4 regions of the Brevibacillus sp. TJ4 genome follow, and region 2 is predicted to be linked to each of the others. Evidence: riboswitches for the same ligand, from Rfam matches in the RefSeq annotation. Region 2 holds a riboswitch; each other region holds the start of a gene.
The links. Region 2 has a riboswitch for cobalamin ahead of ACAF76_RS13905 (ABC transporter substrate-binding protein). Riboswitches for the same ligand answer to the same signal wherever they lie in the genome.
Positions count from the first base shown of each region.

Region 1: it holds a riboswitch for cobalamin, as region 2 does, so the genes downstream of both, cobJ (precorrin-3B C(17)-methyltransferase) here and ACAF76_RS13905 (ABC transporter substrate-binding protein) in region 2, are expected to answer to the same signal.
Region 3: it holds a riboswitch for cobalamin, as region 2 does, so the genes downstream of both, ACAF76_RS06490 (ABC transporter substrate-binding protein) here and ACAF76_RS13905 (ABC transporter substrate-binding protein) in region 2, are expected to answer to the same signal.
Region 4: it holds a riboswitch for cobalamin, as region 2 does, so the genes downstream of both, ACAF76_RS03010 (energy-coupling factor ABC transporter permease) here and ACAF76_RS13905 (ABC transporter substrate-binding protein) in region 2, are expected to answer to the same signal.

Region 1 covers NZ_CP185865.1:3,338,804-3,343,299, reverse strand. Annotated here, with positions in the region: gene ACAF76_RS16385 (4'-phosphopantetheinyl transferase family protein) at 71-751, shown strand; cobalamin riboswitch at 995-1,213, shown strand; gene cobJ (precorrin-3B C(17)-methyltransferase) at 1,369-3,102, shown strand; gene ACAF76_RS16375 (sirohydrochlorin chelatase) at 3,120-4,052, shown strand; gene cobK (precorrin-6A reductase) at 4,094-4,496, shown strand, end outside.
Region 2 covers NZ_CP185865.1:2,819,910-2,824,405, reverse strand. Annotated here, with positions in the region: gene ACAF76_RS13915 (ABC transporter permease) at 1-435, shown strand, start outside; gene ACAF76_RS13910 (M24 family metallopeptidase) at 608-1,699, shown strand; cobalamin riboswitch at 1,726-1,929, shown strand; gene ACAF76_RS13905 (ABC transporter substrate-binding protein) at 2,147-3,142, shown strand; gene ACAF76_RS13900 (FecCD family ABC transporter permease) at 3,169-4,227, shown strand; gene ACAF76_RS13895 (heme ABC transporter ATP-binding protein) at 4,224-4,496, shown strand, end outside.
Region 3 covers NZ_CP185865.1:1,363,107-1,367,602, reverse strand. Annotated here, with positions in the region: gene ACAF76_RS06500 (ABC transporter ATP-binding protein) at 1-107, opposite strand, end outside; gene ACAF76_RS06495 (FecCD family ABC transporter permease) at 104-1,150, opposite strand; gene ACAF76_RS06490 (ABC transporter substrate-binding protein) at 1,151-2,140, opposite strand; cobalamin riboswitch at 2,279-2,467, opposite strand; gene ACAF76_RS06485 (MBL fold metallo-hydrolase) at 2,557-3,531, opposite strand; gene ACAF76_RS06480 (manganese-dependent inorganic pyrophosphatase) at 3,639-4,496, opposite strand, start outside.
Region 4 covers NZ_CP185865.1:655,386-659,881, reverse strand. Annotated here, with positions in the region: gene cbiQ (cobalt ECF transporter T component CbiQ) at 1-716, opposite strand, end outside; gene ACAF76_RS03015 (energy-coupling factor ABC transporter substrate-binding protein) at 716-997, opposite strand; gene ACAF76_RS03010 (energy-coupling factor ABC transporter permease) at 994-1,764, opposite strand; cobalamin riboswitch at 1,902-2,103, opposite strand; gene ACAF76_RS03005 (quinone-dependent dihydroorotate dehydrogenase) at 2,216-3,307, opposite strand; one part of gene ACAF76_RS03000 (IS3 family transposase) at 3,555-4,426, opposite strand; one part of gene ACAF76_RS03000 (IS3 family transposase) at 4,426-4,496, opposite strand, start outside.

The DNA of each region.
Region 1 (4,496 bases), 520 kb from region 2:
GGAATGGACTAGCAGGCAGAGCAGTCCGGGGAGGCGCACAGGATAGGAATCGAAATGGGGGAGGAAGCAAATGGTGAACGTATACGCTGTCCCCGTCCCGGATCATCTGCCGCAGGAAATGTATGAACGCTTGCTGAACCGGGTTTGCTTTCAGAAACGACAACAAGCGTGCCGCTTCCGAAGACGGGAAGATTCGCTGCGAACGGTGCTCGGAGATGTGCTTGTAAGGCAAATCGTTTGTCGGACGTTTCAGATCGAAAATGACCGTATCGCGTTTCGGCGCAATCGATTCGGAAAACCGTTTTTGCCCGATTTTCCTCGTTTTCATTTTAACCTCTCCCACTCCGGCAAATGGGTGGTCTGCGCTACGAGCCATTCCCGTATCGGAATCGATATCGAGAAGGTGGAATCGATCGACTTGGACATCGCAAAGCAGTTTTTTTCCAATGCAGAATACGAAGATTTGGCAAACAAACCAGATGAAGAAAAACGCGCTTCCTTTTATGAAATATGGACGTTAAAGGAGAGCTACATAAAGGCAGTGGGAATGGGGCTCTCGCTGCCGCTTCAGTCTTTTGCTGTCAAAACATCCGGCAGCGGGGATATCGGTTTGTATCATGGACTCAAACAGGTGCGTTCGTGGCATTTCCGCCAGTACGACATTGACGTAGGGTATAAACTGGCGGTTTGTTCGGCCGACAGCAGATTGTCCGGCGAGATCGCGTTTCTCGATGCTGCTGACTTGGCGTAGCGGGCGGAGCTCTTGTCCAGCCAGCCGTCAGCGGCGTCAGCCACCTGCTCAAGGGGCTCCAGCCGTCCGGTACGACCAAGCGGCGTCCGGGCGTCTTTTGCCGCTTCCGCAGGACAGGCTTGCCGTCACTGGTTTCTGTTGGCATGGATGGTAGGGGAGCGGAGACCCGCCACAATGCTTGCCAGCTTTTGCTTGAAACTCGACCAATATTTGCTATGATTAAAGTACATTCGATGTACCGAATAGACGATTTCGCGAACAGGTCCCTGTCTGGGTACGGCGATGCCGTGCGGCCAGGACAGGGTTAAAAGGGAAGTTTGGTGAAAAGCCAACGCGGTCCCGCCACTGTAAGAGAGGAGCTTTTCTTCGCGGCGTTTGCCATCCACTGTCCTATGAGGGCGGGAAGGAGAAGAAAGGCGATGATCCTCAAGCCAGGAGACCTGCCTGTTTGCTGTACAGCACTGATTTCCTTCGGGTCAAAGGAAAGGTGAGGATTGCGGCTTTTGGCTTTCCGCGCTTTGTTTTCCTTGTCATGCAGGGGAACAGAGCGCTTTTTGTTTTGCGGCGATGTGTGTACAAACGAAAATAGTGCAGCAGTATTCGAAGGGAGGAGCATTATGAGCGGCAAGCTGTTTGTCATTGGATTTGGGCCGGGGAGTTTTGAACATATCACCCAGCGTGCCCGTGAAGCGATAGAGGACAGTGATGTGATCATCGGCTACTCCACGTATGTAGACCTGATCCGCGGATTGTTGACCGACCAGGAGATCGTCAGCACGGGAATGACCGAGGAGGTGTCGCGGGCGCGGGAAGCGGTCCGCCAGGCGGAAGCGGGCAAAAAGGTGGCGGTCATCTCCAGCGGCGATGCCGGCGTCTACGGCATGGCCGGATTGGTGTACGAGGTGCTGGTGGAAAAAGGCTGGACCGAAAAAACAGGCGTGCCGCTGGAGGTCATTCCCGGCATTTCTGCGATCAATTCGTGCGGGGCACTGCTGGGAGCGCCGATTATGCACGACGCCTGCACGATTTCGCTGAGCGACCATCTCACGCCATGGGAACTGATTGCCCGACGCATCGAGGCGGCCGGTATGGCGGATTTCGTGATCGCCCTGTACAATCCGCGCAGCGGTCGACGCACCCGTCAGATCGTAGAAGCGCAGCGGATTTTGCTTACGTACCGCTCGCCCGACACCCCGGTCGGGATCGTAAAAAGCGCATACCGGAGCCGGGAGCATGTCGTTGTTACCACGCTGGAGCAAATGCTGGAACATGACATCGGGATGCTGACGACGGTCATCATCGGCAACTCGTCCACATTTGTCTACGACGGCAAGATGATCACGCCGCGCGGGTACCAGCGAAAATACACGCTTTCCGTGGATGAGCAGCCGCTTTTGCCGCATCAGCGCCTGCGCGTCGAGAATGAGCCGTGGTCGCTGGAAGCGCAAGGCGGATCGGGGCAAGAGCCAGCGGGAGCAAGCATCGCACAGAGCGTTGCCGTACAGGAACGAACGCAATCTCCGGCAGCGCAGCCAGACAGCGGGACGCCGCAAGCAGCAGCAATCGCGGTACAGTCACCGCCCGCCCCGGCACATCCGCAGCAGTCGCCGCTTTCATGGGCGCTGGAGGCGCTGGCTGTCCTCGACGGAGAGAGCGAGGCCTCGTCTGCAGCCGCAGCCCGCACTGTCCAGTCGTTTACGCCGGAGCTGATTTTTGAATGTTCGGTCAGTCCGGGCGTCGCCAACAAAAAAATCACCCCGCAGCAGATGATGCTGCTCGCCGAAGTAACGAAGGACAAGGGCGAGATCGAGTACACGCCGCATCACCAGTTGATCCTGCGCGTTCCGACCGCAGAGCCTGAGCGCATCACCGAACGACTGCGGGCAGCAGGGCTGATGGTCAGTCCGATCGGCGACGTGGTGCAGATAAAAGCGTGTGATTTTTGCGATGGCGAAAAGAAAGATAGCATACCGTACGCCGAGCAAATCCAGCAGAAGCTGGCGGGCAGACAAAGCCCAAAAGAGCTGAAAATCGGCTTTAACGGCTGCGGCATGGCTTGCTACGGAGCTGTTCGGGAAGATATCGGAATCGTCTTCCGCAAAGGAAAATTCGATCTGTTCCTGGGAGCGAAGACGGTCGGGCGCAACGCTCATTCTGGCATACCCGTCGCAGAAGGGATCGATGCGGAGGAAATCGTGCCGCTCGTCGAAAGAATCGTCGCCCGCTACAAGCAGGATGCCTTTCCGAATGAGAGGTTCCACAAGTTTTTCCAGCGGGTAGGAGAGATCGAAGGATACAAATGGCGTGAGCCGGCCAAGGCGGAGATTGAGACGGCCGCATGCGGCGATTAAAAAAAGGAGGCTGTGCAATGGACGCTGTACTGTTTGTCGGCCACGGGAGCCAAGATCCCGAGGGAAATGAAGAAGTTCGCCAGTTTGTCAACGAATTGGCGGGGCAGATTGACGTACCCGTACTGGAAACCTGTTTTTTGGAATTTGAGCAGCCGGATATGCTGGCAGGACTGTCTGCATGCGTGAAAAGGGGAGCGACGCGCGTAGCCGTCATCCCGATTATCCTGTTTTCCGCAGGCCACGCGAAAATCCACATCCCGGCGGCGATTGACGAAGCGAAGGAACTGTATCCGCACGTTCAGTTTATATACGGCAGACCGATCGGCATCCACCAGGAGGTGCTGAACATCCTGGAGGCTCGCTTGCAAGAAGCGGGGATTACATCTGAGCAGAAAAAAGACGATGTAGCCGTGCTCGTCATCGGCAGAGGCAGCAGCGATCCGGACGCCAACAGCGACATCTACAAAATGTCCCGCATGTTCTGGGAGAAGAGCCAGGTGAAATGGGTGGAAACCGCGTTTATGGGCGTCACTTTCCCGCTCTATCAGGACGGAATCGAGCGCTGCCTCAAGCTGGGCGCGCGCCACGTCGTCGTACTCCCGTATTTCTTGTTCACTGGCGTGCTGATCAAGCGCATGGCCGACCAGCTCGAGCAATTCCGCCTTCGCTATCCAGAAGCGCAGTTTACGCTCGCGGCGTATTTCGGGTTTCACCCGCTGCTGCAAGAAGTGCTGAAGGACCGGGTGCAGGAAGCACTGCACGGCGAGGTAAAGCTCAACTGCGACACCTGCCAGTACCGTCTAGCGGCGATGGAGCATATCGACCATCATCACCACCATCACCACGACCACGGTCACGGGCATCATCATCACCATCATCACGGGCACAGCCATGACCATGATCACAGCCACGATCACGACCACCACACAGTCAAGCACGGACACAAATAAAAGCACGGTTATCGAACGAGGAGAGCGAGGAGGAATGCCACATGATCCTGGTACTTGCCGGAACGAGCGACGCCCGTGAGCTGGCGGAAAAAATCAAGCAGGCAGGCTATCCGCTCCTGGCCACGGTAGTGACGGACAATGCAGCGAAAAGTCTGGAGGAAGCGGGCATCCCTGTACAGGTAGGGCGGCTCAACGCCGAAGCGATCAAACAGTTGATCGAGGAAAAAGGAGTGGAGTGCGTCGTCGATGCGAGCCACCCGTTTGCCGAGGAAGCCTCCCGCAACGCTATGGCAGCAGCGCAAGCAGCAAACGTCCCCTACATCCGCTACGAGCGGGCCGGCAGCGACGCTCCGCAGAACGAGAAGCTGATCGTAGTCGACGATTACGTGCAGGCTGCTGAACTGGCTGCACAGAAAAAAGGGGTCATTATGCTGACGACGGGCA
Region 2 (4,496 bases):
CTCGGGCCTTCCTTGCAAAATGCCTTGCTGGCGATTGCGATTGTCAATATACCCACCTTCGGGCGACTCGTCCGTTCCCGCGTACTGAGCCTGAAGGAAGAGGAGTTCGTTACGGCCGCACGGGCGATCGGGATGAAGGATTCGCGCATTTTGCTGCAGCACATCCTCCCCAACAGCATGGCCCCGATCATTGTCACGGGAACCTTGGGCATTGCCACAGCGATTATCGAAGCGGCAGCACTCGGTTTCCTCGGGCTTGGGGCCCAAGCTCCGGAGCCGGAGTGGGGCAAGATGCTCTCCGACTCCCGCCAGTATATCCAGAAAGCACCGTGGACAGTGATTTTTCCCGGGCTTTCGATCATGCTGACGGTTCTCGGCTTCAACCTGATCGGTGATGGCTTGCGTGACGCGCTGGACCCGCGCATGAAAAACTAGAAGAGAAGGGGGGACAAAACGCGTCTCCCTTTTTCCTTTCAGTACGCGCAGCGAAAAATCTTTGCATGCGGAGCCCCTCTTCCTTGAGTCTTTTTGCCGATACTTCTTCTATTTTTTCGCAGAAAATGGTATCCTCGCTATAAACTACTTGGTGAAAGAATGGTGAAGCAGCATGTCACAAGAGCGGATTGCAAACCTTCTCACATTTCTGCAACAGCAAGAGCTGGATGCGGTACTGATTACTTCCCCCAAGCATGTCTACTATTTGACAGGCTTTTATTCTGATCCGCACGAGCGTTTTATGGGACTGGTCATACCTGCTGTCGGGGAGCCTACCTTGATCGTTCCCGCGCTGGATCGCGATGCCGCCATGAATGCGTCTATCGTCAAACAGATCGTTACCCATACGGATGTGCAAAATCCGTTTGATATTTTGAAGCAGGCACTGCCGGGCGGCGTGAAAAAGCTCGGGCTGGAAAAAGGCCATATGACAGTCGAGCGCTTCGAAGCCTTGAGCGCAGTCGTCGCAGCTTCACAGTATGTGGACGTCGATCGGCCGCTGCGCGAGATGCGCATGATCAAGACGGCGGACGAAATCGCCCGAATCAAGCATGCCATTCGTCTGATTGAGGGTGCGATCAGGGAAACGGTGAAAAAAGTCCAGCCGGGCGTTATGGAAAAAGAGATCGTCGCCGAACTGGAATACCAGATGAAGCGGCTGGGTGCGGAAGGCCCTTCTTTTTCAACCATGGTCCTGTCCGGAGAAAACTCTGCGCTGCCGCACGGACATCCCGGTAGCAGGCAAATTCGCCAAGGAGAACTGCTCCTGTTCGATGCAGGCGTGGAAGCGGACGGCTATGTCTCGGACATTACCCGCACGTTTGCGGTCGGCGAGGTCAACGACAAGTTGCGGGACATCTACGAAACCGTGCTGGCTGCCAACAAGGCGGCTATCGCAGCGGTTCGTCCCGGGGTCTCTTTTGGCCATCTGGACAAGACAGCGCGCGACCTGATTACAGAAAAAGGGTACGGTCCATACTTCATGCATCGGCTTGGACACGGCCTGGGCATGGACGTCCATGAGTACCCTTCGATCCATGGCGAAAACAAGGACGAACTGCGCCCCGGAATGGTTTTCACCATCGAACCGGGCGTTTACGTACCTGGCGTCGCCGGTGTGCGCATTGAAGACAACGTCCTGGTAACCGAGGACGGCGTGGAGGTTCTGACGAGCTTCCCGAAAGAATTGACCGTCATCGGCTAAAGAACCACAATCAGACGAAAAACAATTGCATACATGTGTTTCATGGTGCTGTATGGACGCGACATCGTTCAGCAGCTTAAAAGGGAAGTCCGGTGAAAAGCCGGCGCGGTCCCGCCACTGTAAGGAGGAGTACCCTGTTGCAAACCACTGTTCCGTCGCAAGAAGGAATGGGAAGGGAGCAGGGTGCGAGGAATCCGAGCCAGGAGACCTGCCATGAAGCCTTTGCACAATCAACCCACGAGGATGGGGTGGTGTAGAAAGCTGACCGTCGTGTACCAGGAAATGCCTGTCCTGGCCTGGCTGTATGTACGCATAGACACCTTCCCGTTCGTCAACGGGAAGGTGTTTTTTGTTTGGCAGAAAGGGAGGTGATGCAAAAACAGGACGTGAAACGGGGCTGTATGCCCAACAGGCTACATAGCATGGGGAGGAGATTCATTCGTGAAGATGTTTATAAACATACAACGTACAAAAAATGCTTTCTTGTTGCTGGGAACGATCGCTTTCGCATTGACGCTTGCAGCATGTTCGAAAGAGGTGCAGCCGCAGCCGTCGCAGCCAGCCGCGGGCGAACCGGTGACGATTGAGACGAACGGAATGACGATTGCCTATCCACAGGCTCCGCAGCGAGCGGTAACCTTGAACCAGCACGTGACAGAGGTGATGCTCGCGCTCGGGCTGGAAGACAAGATGGTCGGTACGGCCTACCTCGACGACGCGATCTTGCCGCAATGGGAGGAAGCCTACGCGAAGATCCCGGTGCTCTCCGACAAATATCCGAACAAGGAAGTGCTGATGGCAGCGGAACCGGATTTTGTCTACGCAGGGTGGAAAAGCGGCTTTGGCGACCAGGGGGTAGGGACGATGGAGGAACTGGAGCAAATGGGGATCAAGCCGTATTTGCACATGTCCTCCAACATGACCGGACCGACGATGGACGATGTGTTTGCCGACATCCGAAACATCGGACGCATCTTCCGTATTGACGACAGGGCGGAGGAGTTGATCGCCCAGATGAAAGCAGAAATGGACGATACAGTCAGCAAAATCGAATCGGTGGACAAGCCGCTTACTGTTTTTGTCTACGACAGCGGGGAAGACAAGCCGAAGACAGCAGCAAGCAACAACTACATGACGCACCTGATCGAGCTGGCGGGAGGCAAAAACATCTTTGACGACATCGAGAAGGGATGGCCGGCGGTAAGCTGGGAGGAAGTCGTCGATCGCAAGCCGGATGTAATCGTCGTCGTCGATTACGGGAATACGAGCGTGGAACAAAAGCGCGAGTTTCTGCTTGCCAAAAGAGAGCTGGCCGAGGTTCCGGCAATCGCCAATCAACGGCTGATCGTACTGCCTTTGTCTGCCGCTGCTGAAGGGGTCCGCGCTCCGATCGCGCTGAAAATGCTGGCGGAAGGATTTTATCCGGAACGATTCCAGCAGTAGGAAGCGACAGGGATGGGAGTGGAGAAATGAATCTGCGTCGAATCAAGATGTCTTGGTTGCTGCTCGTACTGCTCGCATCTCTTCTCGTGTCCGTCACCATGGCGGTTACGCTCGGGTCGGTCAAGGTAGAAGCGGCGACCGTTTGGAAAATTGCCTTGTCAAAAGTGCCGCTTGTCGGCAATCAGATCCCGGTAGATTGGACGAGTGCGCAGCAGACGATCATCTGGGACATCCGTTTTCCCCGCGTGCTGCTGGGGGCGATCGTCGGAGCGAGCCTCTCGATTGTCGGAGTGGCCATCCAGGCGCTGGTCCGCAACTCGCTGGCAGATCCGTATATTCTCGGAGTTTCCTCGGGGGCCTCGGTAGGTGCAACACTCGTTATTTTATTCGGAGCATTCCAATGGTTTGGCCAGCTCGCCTTGTCACTGGGCGCGTTTGGAGGAGCGCTGCTGTCGATCCTGCTCGTCTTTTTTCTGTCTAGGCTGGGCGGGCACAACTCGACGACCCGCCTGCTGATGTCGGGAATCGCGATTTCTGCCATTTTGTCTGCGATCACCAGTCTGATCATCTTTTCGGCACCGAATGAGCAGGGCATACGCTCCGTGCTGTTTTGGATGAGCGGCAGCCTGGCGGGTGCAAAATGGGACTACCTGTTGATCCCGGCTGTTGTCTTGCTGCTCGCTTTTGCCGTTCTGACGGCACTGCACCGTTCGCTCAACGCAATGCTGATGGGCGAAGAAGCAGCGCGTACGCTCGGGGTAAACACGGCACATTTTCACAAGCTGTTGTTCGTGCTTACCGCCTTGCTTACCGGAGTGATCGTGGCGATTAGCGGTTCGATCGGCTTTGTCGGGTTGATGCTGCCCCATATTGTGCGGGTGATCGTCGGTTCCGATCACAAGCGCGTGTTGCCCGTCAGTGCGCTGTTGGGAGCCATTTTTCTCATCTGGGCCGATGTGTTTGCGCGACTGGCGTTTGCCCCGGAAGAATTTCCGATCGGCATCATTACGGCATTGTGTGGCGGTCCGTTTTTCATCTGGCTGATGCTGCGCAGTTCCTATTCGTTTGGAGGGAGTGGACGATGAACGATGTTGCGGTACGGGCAGAGCGGGTATCCCTCTCCTTGGACAAAAAGAAAATTTTGCATCAGATTGATCTGGAGCTTGGGGCAGGCGAAATCGTCGGACTGCTCGGTCCCAACGGCAGCGGCAAATCGACCCTGTTAAAAAGCATCTATCGGGTGATGAAGCCGGATGCCGGATGGATTTACCTGGAAGGGGAAGACGTCTACGGACTTTCCGCCAAGGAATGTGCACAACGCATGGCAGTCGTCAGGCAGGAATCATCAGTGGAC
Region 3 (4,496 bases), 1.5 Mb from region 2:
TTCGGACCGATGACGCCAAAAAACTCGCCCTTGTCGACGTGAAATGTCACAGCCTGCAGCACGGTTTTGTGCATGTATCGTTTGCCCAGTTGGTCTACCCGGATCATCGTCCGATCCACTCCCTGTTCCGTTTGTTTCGTTTCAGCAGGTAGGCAAAGAACGGCGCCCCCAGAAAAGCGGTAATGACACCCAGCGGAAGCTCGGTTGGACTGAGCAGCATACGGGCCAGCGTATCCGCCCACAAGACGTACACTCCTCCCATAACCGTGGCCACCGGCAGCAAAATCCGATAGTCAGGTCCGACGAGCAGTCGCACCAGATGCGGCACGACCAGTCCGACGAAGCCGACGATCCCCGCGATCGAGACGGCCGCCGCTGTCAAAAGCGTAGAGACGAGCAGGACGATCAGCTTCGTCCGGTCAACCTGTACCCCCATATGGGCTGCCTGCCGCTCTCCCAAGGCGAACAGGTTGAGCGAACGAGCGTAGGAGACGAGGATGAGAAAGCCGACCAGCAAATAGGGGACCAGTACGTACGAATACGACCAGCCGCGAAACGAGAGGCTGCCCATCAGCCAGAAGACGATCTCATTGACGACCTTGTCGGACAAAGAGACCATAAGCGAGACGAAAGAGCCCAAAAACGCCTGCACCACTACGCCAGACAAAATCAGACGCTCGGTATGAAGGACTCCTTCGGTTCTCGCCAGGCCAAGCACGATCCACAAGCTGCAGCAGCCCGTGACGAAGGCGACGATCGGAATCCCCCACTCGCCGAAAAAAGCGAACTGAAGCCCGAATAAAATCAAAAAAGCCGCTCCTACTGCAGCGCCCGAGGCGACACCCATCGTATACGGATCAGCCAGCGGATTGCGCAGAACTCCCTGAAAGCCGGCTCCCGCCAGCGCCAGGCAAGCACCGACCAAAATCGCCAGAATCACGCGAGGAAAACGCACCTTCATAACGATCTGCTCCGCCGAATCCGCCCATGTGACCGGGACCCAATCGCCAACAAACGGAATCTGATGGAGGATGATCATCCACACCTGCGACAGCGGCAGATTGGCCGATCCCATGGAAATGCTGGCGATGGTGGAAAACAGCAGGATGATACCGCCTACTCCCATCCATGCCAAGAGCCTGCGTTTCATTTACTTCACCCGATCCGGGTAAACCGCTTTTGCCACTTCGATCAACCCTTGTGTAATGCGTGGACCCGGACGTGAGAGGATGTTCTGGTCCAGTCCGAATACCTGACTTTGCTGGATCGCCGTGATTTTGTCCCAGCCGCTGCGGTTCAGGATGATCTCATCCAGGCTCTTGCCTGTCGTCATATCCGTCACTCCGTCCGCGTAAAGGATGACATCCGGGTCTTCCAGAAGCACCTTTTCCTCGCTGATCTGATTCCAGCCCTCGGTGTCGCCGGCGATGTTGATCCCTTTTGCCAAGGCGATCAGCTCGTCCATGTACTCGCCTTTGCCTACTGTCCAGCCGGGCGCGAATTCGATGTACACTTTCTTTTGATCGTCTGCTTGTATGTCCTGAAGCGCATCCGACACCCGTTTGATGTCGGCTTTCATCTGCGCTACCACGTCTTCTGCTTGCTGCTGGCGGTCGGTGATGATGCCGACAGTCAAAATGTTTTGCATAATTTCATCCAGGCTGGAGGGATGGGTAATGTATACCGGCAAGCCGAGCGATTGCAGCTTCTGCGCAACCGGTCGCTCCATGGAGATGCCGCCGATCACCAAATCCGGGCTTTGCTCCAGAATCGCTTCTTCATTCGGCGAAGTAACGCCGCCCACCTTTGGTTTGGCCAGCGCCTCCGCAGGATAATCGTCGTAATCGGAAACACCGACTACATTCTCTCCCAATCCCAGGGCAAACAAAATCTCGGTTTCGGCAGGCGACGTCGAAACGATCCGCTCAGGGGCCTTTTCAAACGTAATTTCGTTGCCCGTCGCATCGGTGATCGTCAGCGGGTAGACGGTCTTGCGTTCTGTCTCTCCGGCAGATTCCGCCGCTTGCTGGGTGCCCTGATTCGTCTCAGGCTGAGGGGTGGTTACCTGACTCGTGCCGCTGCAGCCTGTCAAATACAGGATCACCAGCGCGGGTATGAACCATTTGCGAAGCCTTTTCATCGTACATTCTTCCTTCCCTTGCCTTTTTGCTCATTGTGGTTGCGTTCGCACAAAAGAAAAACCCTTTGAATCCAAAATGGACATACAAAGGGTCGGCTTTTCAGGCATCCTGATTCGGCCGCTCCTTTCCGCGAAGGAACGCGCGATATTCGACAGGCAGGTCTCCTGGCTTGCGGGTGTCAGACGCCCTCCCCTTCCCGTTTCAGCTTGGAAACAGTGGTTTGCGAAAGCGCTACCCGTTTTACAGTGGCGGGACCGCGCCGGATTTGCACCGGCTTCCCTTTTCACCTCGTCTGGCAACGAGGCACCTGTCGACTGTACCACTATGATGTTGGTTGGCATTGCTGATCGTTTTTGCAGAATACAACCATCATAGCATTGTTGCGGGAAAAAAAGAACAAGCGAAAGTTCGCAGCTTATGCTTGTGCGTTTGCCGCTTCTCGTTTCTGCATATAATCGAGCAGACCCATGGCGCTGACTTCCGCATCGATGCGGATATAGGAAAACAGCTCGTGCTCCTCGTCGACGCCCTGCTGCCGCAGCTCATCTTTCACGCGCGCGAACAGGCTGTCGCGCAGCTGCTCGTATCCGCGTCCGGCGGCGTACGCCTTTTCGCCTTCCTCGACGAAGATCGGCAGCCAGCGGAGCACCTGGCGATACGCTTCTTCGACCTGCTCGCTCATGCCGAAATGGCCGAAGTACAGCCGATCGAGCTTCATCTCGCGGTAGCGGGCAATCGCGCTTCGCATCTTGTCCGGATCAAACTGATTGGGTGACGTGGACGGGAGGAAAAACGGAACGCCTTCGCGCGCCAACTGGCAGTAGTACACACCCGCTGTATCCCCCGTAAACATGCCGTTGCTCACCGGATCGTAGATGCTGAAATGGTGGTTGGCATGTCCCGGCGTATCCAAAAACTGAAGTGTGCAGGCAGGACCAATCTGCAAGGTTTCGCCGTCATGCTTGGCAACAATCCGCTCCTGCGGCACGGCAACGATCGGAGCAAACAAGGAATCGAACAACGCCCCGTAGACCGCCTGTGCCCCTGCGATCAGGCGCGTCGGATCGACGAGGTGGCGTACTGCCTTGGGATGCGCGACGATGGTTGCATTCGGGCAGTCCGCGAGCAGCAGACCTGCTCCTCCTGCGTGATCCAGGTGAATATGGGTGAGAATGATGTACTTCACTTGCTCCAGCGTGTAGCCGAGCCGCTCCAGGCCGGCTCGTATGTAGGGAACAGACGGGCTAGGTCCTGTCTCGACGAGCGTCAGCTCCTCTTCTTCAATGACATAAATCCCCGTTCGTTCAGGCAGTCCACTGTCATAGCCGTCGATGAGCCAGACGCGCTTTCCCAGATCGATTGGTTCTTTGCCAGCTACTTTCTCTTCCACATTCCTTCCTCCTTGTCCAGCGTTTTCGCGGAAACACGCGTATTTACGTTGGAAAAAAGCTGCCGTATCCTCACGTACGGCAGCTTCCTGTTGTCATTGTCGTTTGCTTACAGCGATTGAAAAGTTTCGGTCAAGACCGGGACGATTTGCTTTTTGCGGGAGACGACACCTTTGAGCAGCGCTTTGTTGCCCTCCAGTTTGACGTTGTAGGCTTTTTCCACAGCGTGTGCCGCACTGCCCAGGGCAACCGCGTAGGAGTCGTTGTTCAGGATGTCGGTGACGACGAAGACGAACAGATCGAGCCCTTTTTCTGCGATAATCGCAGACAAAGCCGCTTCCAGCTCATCCTGGCGAGCCAGCACATCGTTGACGTCGACTGCGTTGACTTGGGCGATCTCGACTTTGGCGTTGCCCATCTGGAATTCCTTGGCGTCCAGCGAGATCAACTGCGCAATCGTTTTGTCGCTCAGGTCAGCACCCGCTTTCAGCATGGACAAGCCGTACGTTTCCAGCTCGACGCCTGCGATAGCAGCAAGCTCATGCGCTGCTTTCACGTCCTGCTCGGTGCAGGTAGGCGATTTCAGCAGCAGCGTGTCGGAAATGATCGCAGACAGCATCAGACCGGCGATTTGCTTCGGTACCTCAACTCCGTTTTCCTTGTACAGCTTGTTCAGGATCGTCGTCGTGCAGCCCACTGGCTCCGCGCGGAAGTAGAGCGGATTGGCTGTCTCGAAGTTGGCTACGCGGTGGTGGTCGATGACTTCCACTACCTGCACCTGCTCGATGTCAGACGCGCTCTGCTGACGCTCATTGTGGTCGACGAGGATCACTTCTTTGACTTCGTTTGCGACAGTCTCCACCTGGCGAGGCGCCTGTACCTGGAAGTAATCGAGGACAAACTGCGTCTCGGAATTGACCGTGCCCAGACGGACAGGCTCTACGTTGTCGCCGAGCTTTGTTTTCAG
Region 4 (4,496 bases), 2.2 Mb from region 2:
TGACTGCCTCTGCTCTGCACCTGAATCTCATCGCTCATTCCCCGCGCTGCCATGCCTCGTTGCAGCATCTCGTACCTGTTCATCGACCGGACAAAAAGCTGAGAAGCGAGCAATCCCGCATCGCGCAAGCTGGCCCGGAATCCTTGAAAGCCGCCGCGCGACTTCTGTGCGACCCAGAGCTGGTGACTAGTCTTGAGCAAAATAAAAATGAAGCGGTACATAATCATCGCCAGCTCGGATACCAACACAGGTATTCGCAAGCGGCGGATGAGCTGCAAAATCTCCGTAAACGGCGTCGTAAACAGCAAAAAGGAAAAACAGGCAAGGCTGGCGAGTGTCCTTGCAAACAGCGTCACTACTTGCTCAATAGCCGCTTGCGAGACAGAAAACTGAACCGCTCCGACCGTCCACGCCAAAACAGGATGATGCACCGTACCGGAATCGGCCCCGTGAAGCGTCACGTCAATCAGCAAAGCCGGCATTCCTGCCGCGAAAAAACCCATGGGAACGAGCAAAAAGAGCAAATAAAGCCGCACGGGGATGCGGGCGTATCCTACCACCCACAACCCCATCCAGAGAAAGACCAAGGCTTGTACGAGCACATGGCCCAGCATGGCAAAAAGCAACACAATACATCCGAGCATGGCTTTTTGCAACGGCGGCAAAAATCGCAACCGGTTCTGGTAGGAATAGGTGTCCAGCCATTGCCACATCATTACTTTTGTCTGCCCAACCGACCTTTGTAAAACCCGACGGCATACCCGATCACTCCGGCGCCAAGAGCAGCCTGAACGGCGAACAGCAAACTCTCCGTCTCCCCGCCCGGCGGTTCGAGCAGCGGCTCAAACCACGGTTCATACGCGGGCGCGATTTCCACGATCGCCTCTTCTGCAGCTCCGTCCGCCCCTCCGAACTCGGAATCGCTGACGATCAATAACGGAATGATCGCCAGCACGACAACACCTGCGAGCAAAAGCCAGTTCATCCCTTTTTTCACAGCGATTCCTCCTGTTTCAGCAGCCGTAATTGAACCAGTTCCTTGGCATTGTAGGCTTGCAGCCAGTTCCAGACGAGCACGGTCAGCAATCCTTCACAGATTGCCAACGGTATTTGTGTAACAGCAAAAATGCCGGCAAATTTGGCAAATGACGCCATCACTCCGCCCGTTTCCGCGGGAAAGGCGAGCGCTAGCTGCAGGGAGGTCGTAACGTACGTAGCCAGATTCGCTGTCGCGGCAGCAGCAAAAACCGCGAGCCGCTTTCCGCCGTTGGCACTGCTAATCAGGCGATAGATTCCGTAAGCGACCAAGGGGCCGACGACTGCCATGGAAACCGCGTTCGCTCCCAGCGTAGTCAGCCCGCCATGCGCCAAAAGCAACGCCTGAAACAGCAGGACCATGCTGCCCAGCACCGACATCGCAAAGGGCCCGAACAAAATGGATCCCAGCCCCGTTCCGGTAGGGTGGGAGCTGCTGCCTGTCACCGAAGGTATTTTTAATGCCGACAAGACAAAGGCAAACGCGCCAGCCACTCCCACCAACAGCTTCACCTCGGGATGCTGCACGATGACTTTGCGTATCGAACGCAAGCCGATGACGAAAAACGGCAGGAACAATCCCCACCAGAACATCGCCCAACCAAAAGGCAGATAGCCTTCCATGATATGCATGGCATGACCGGTCTGCGGTTCGTTCACGAGAAAGTACAATACGAATCCGGCGACGAGCAAAACGCTGGAGACAATGCGGGAACGCTTCTTATTCATGCACCTGCTCCTCCTTTTCTTGTGATAGAACAAAAATATCCCACCCGAACGTACGGATGGGAAATGCGCACACGAAAACAATCGACTTGCTGGAAGCCGAATTTCCTGTTTGCCACCTCTCCTTTCCGCGAAGGATTTTTTGGTGCAGCAGTTAGGTAGGTCTCCTGGCTTCCAGATCATCGCGCTCTTTGCTCCTTCCCCATCTGTATGGATGAGTGGACTACACGCAAAGAGAACTCCCTGGTTACAGTGGCGGGACCGCTCGGGACTTTCACCCGATTCCCTGTTATCCCTTATGGATGTATTAACCATATGGGCACCTAATGCCATCCTGTTCAATTATCGGACAACTCTGACTTGTCCGATTCCATTATAAACCAGATCCGCCAAAAAAATAAAGCAGGGATTGCTCACCCGCCCCACCGGACATGTGAACAATCCCTGCACCCCGCTACTTGCTCGCATCTGCGCCAATCGCCTGGCTGATGTGGGAAAAGCCATCCCGAGCCATAAGCTGCAGCAGTTTTTTGTTGATTTGCTTGGCAATCCCCGGTCCCTGGTAAATCATTCCCGTATACACCTGGACCAGGCTCGCGCCGGCGCGAATTTTTTCATACGCATCTTCACCGGTAAAGATACCGCCCACGCCAATGATCGGCACCTTGTCTCCGACTTCCTGGTAAATCTCCTTCACCCACGCCGTAGAGCGCCCGGTCAACGGCCTGCCGCTCAATCCGCCTGCTTCTTCCGCATATGGGTGATCCTGTACCGCCTCACGGGAGAGCGTCGTATTGGTGGCGATGATACCGGCTATGCCTTCCTCGACGGCTGCATGGACGACATCGCGCATCTGCTCGTCCGCCATGTCGGGAGCGACCTTGAGCAGGATTGGCTTTTGCTTGATGCCGCGCATCTCCAGCTCCCGAGCCTTTTCCCTGACAGCGCGGATGAGCGCACGCAGGCTTTGCGTTTCCTGCAAATCACGCAAATTCGGAGTATTTGGCGAACTGATATTGATGACGAAATAATGCCCGTACGAATACAGCAAATCCATGCACTTGCTGTAGTCAGACGCCGCTTCTTCATTTGGCGTCGCCTTGTTCTTGCCGATATTGATCCCGATCGGTACATCCGCATAGGCGTAGTCCACCAGGTTTTTCGCTACCAGGAAGGAACCTTGATTGTTGAATCCCATGCGGTTTATAACAGCCTCGTGTGCGGGGAGACGAAACAATCTCGGTTTCGGATTTCCCGGCTGCCCTTGCGGGGTAATCGTCCCGACCTCTATGAAACCAAAGCCCAGCGCTGCAAGAGCGTGGTAGACTTCCGCGTTTTTGTCAAAACCTGCCGCCAGCCCGACCGGATTGGGAAAAACATGTCCCCACAGCTTTGTCTGCAAACGCTCGTCCTGAAAATGATACATGGCTTTCAGCGTGCGCTTCCCCCAGGGTGAATCTTGCGCCTGTTTTAAGGCATGCACCGTTTTTTCATGGATTTCTTCCGCGTCCTGTTTAAAGAGGTACTTTCGCACAAGCTGATACATCTTCGGCTGCACTCCTAACACCTTTTATTCTGCCTAGTAGAATACCACACTTTTCGCGAAAGGGTAACCTCTATCCGCGATACATAATTCCACCGCTGCTGTCAAATTCTATAAGCAGCTTGTCGGGTCGAGGGTGACGGATCACGTACGGGTTTCACCAGGTCTTTCCTCGCACAACAAAAAAGCTGTCCCCCGCACAAGGGGACTGACCCCCGTTTGTGAGTCAGGGATCAAAACACCTTTCAAGTTAAGCTGCCAGTCGCCTGTAATCCATCGGCGACTGGTTGTTTAGTTTCGTTTGAATGCGAATTGAGTTATAGTAGTGAATGTAGTCTCGAACGGTTTGCTCAACGATTGCAGTCGTTGTGCAGGTCAAACCTTCGAGATAGAACGTTTCAGACTTTAGTGTGGAATGGAACGATTCGATGGGGGCATTATCAGCAGGCGTACCCTTACGGGACATGCTCATGATAATCCCTTTTTCTTTTACCGCTTCTTGATATGCCTGTGACGTATAGACGCTGCCTTGATCGCTGTGAAGCATTGAACCTTCTGTGAGAGGCAGCTGATTCAGCGTATCTAATACAAATGCTGTGTCTTGTTTATCTGCTATACTGTACGCCACGATCTCCCCATTAAACAAGTCTAAAATGCTCGACAGGTACAACGTCTTTCCTCCAAACGGTAAATAGGTGATATCCGTCACGAGTTTTTGCATCGGTGCATTCGCCTCAAATTGACGTTGTAACTGATGTTCCGCTACATGGGCTGGCTGTCCTGTTGGCTTGCGCTTCTTTACCCTGACTCGACACTGTAGTCCCTCACGTTGCATGATTCGCTGCACACGTTTGTGATTAATGGACTGCTCTTTTCGAAGCAGCGCAGTAATCTTCCGGTAACCATAGCGGAATTTATGAAGGGTGCAAAGCTGACGAATCTTCTCGGCGAGCAGATTTTCTTGTTTTGTGGCAAAAGCTGCTTTCCAGCGATAGTATGTTGCACGAGCAACCCCTAGCAGTTCACAAGCTTGCGTGACCGACATTTCATCTCGAATAGATTCCATCCAGGCGACTACGGCCTCTGGTGACACCTCCTCTCCAATTCTTTGTACTTTTTTAGTACATCTAGCTGTTGTTTCAGGTAACGATTTTCTGCCTTTACTTGTTCAAGCTCTGAGGCAAACTCAGGA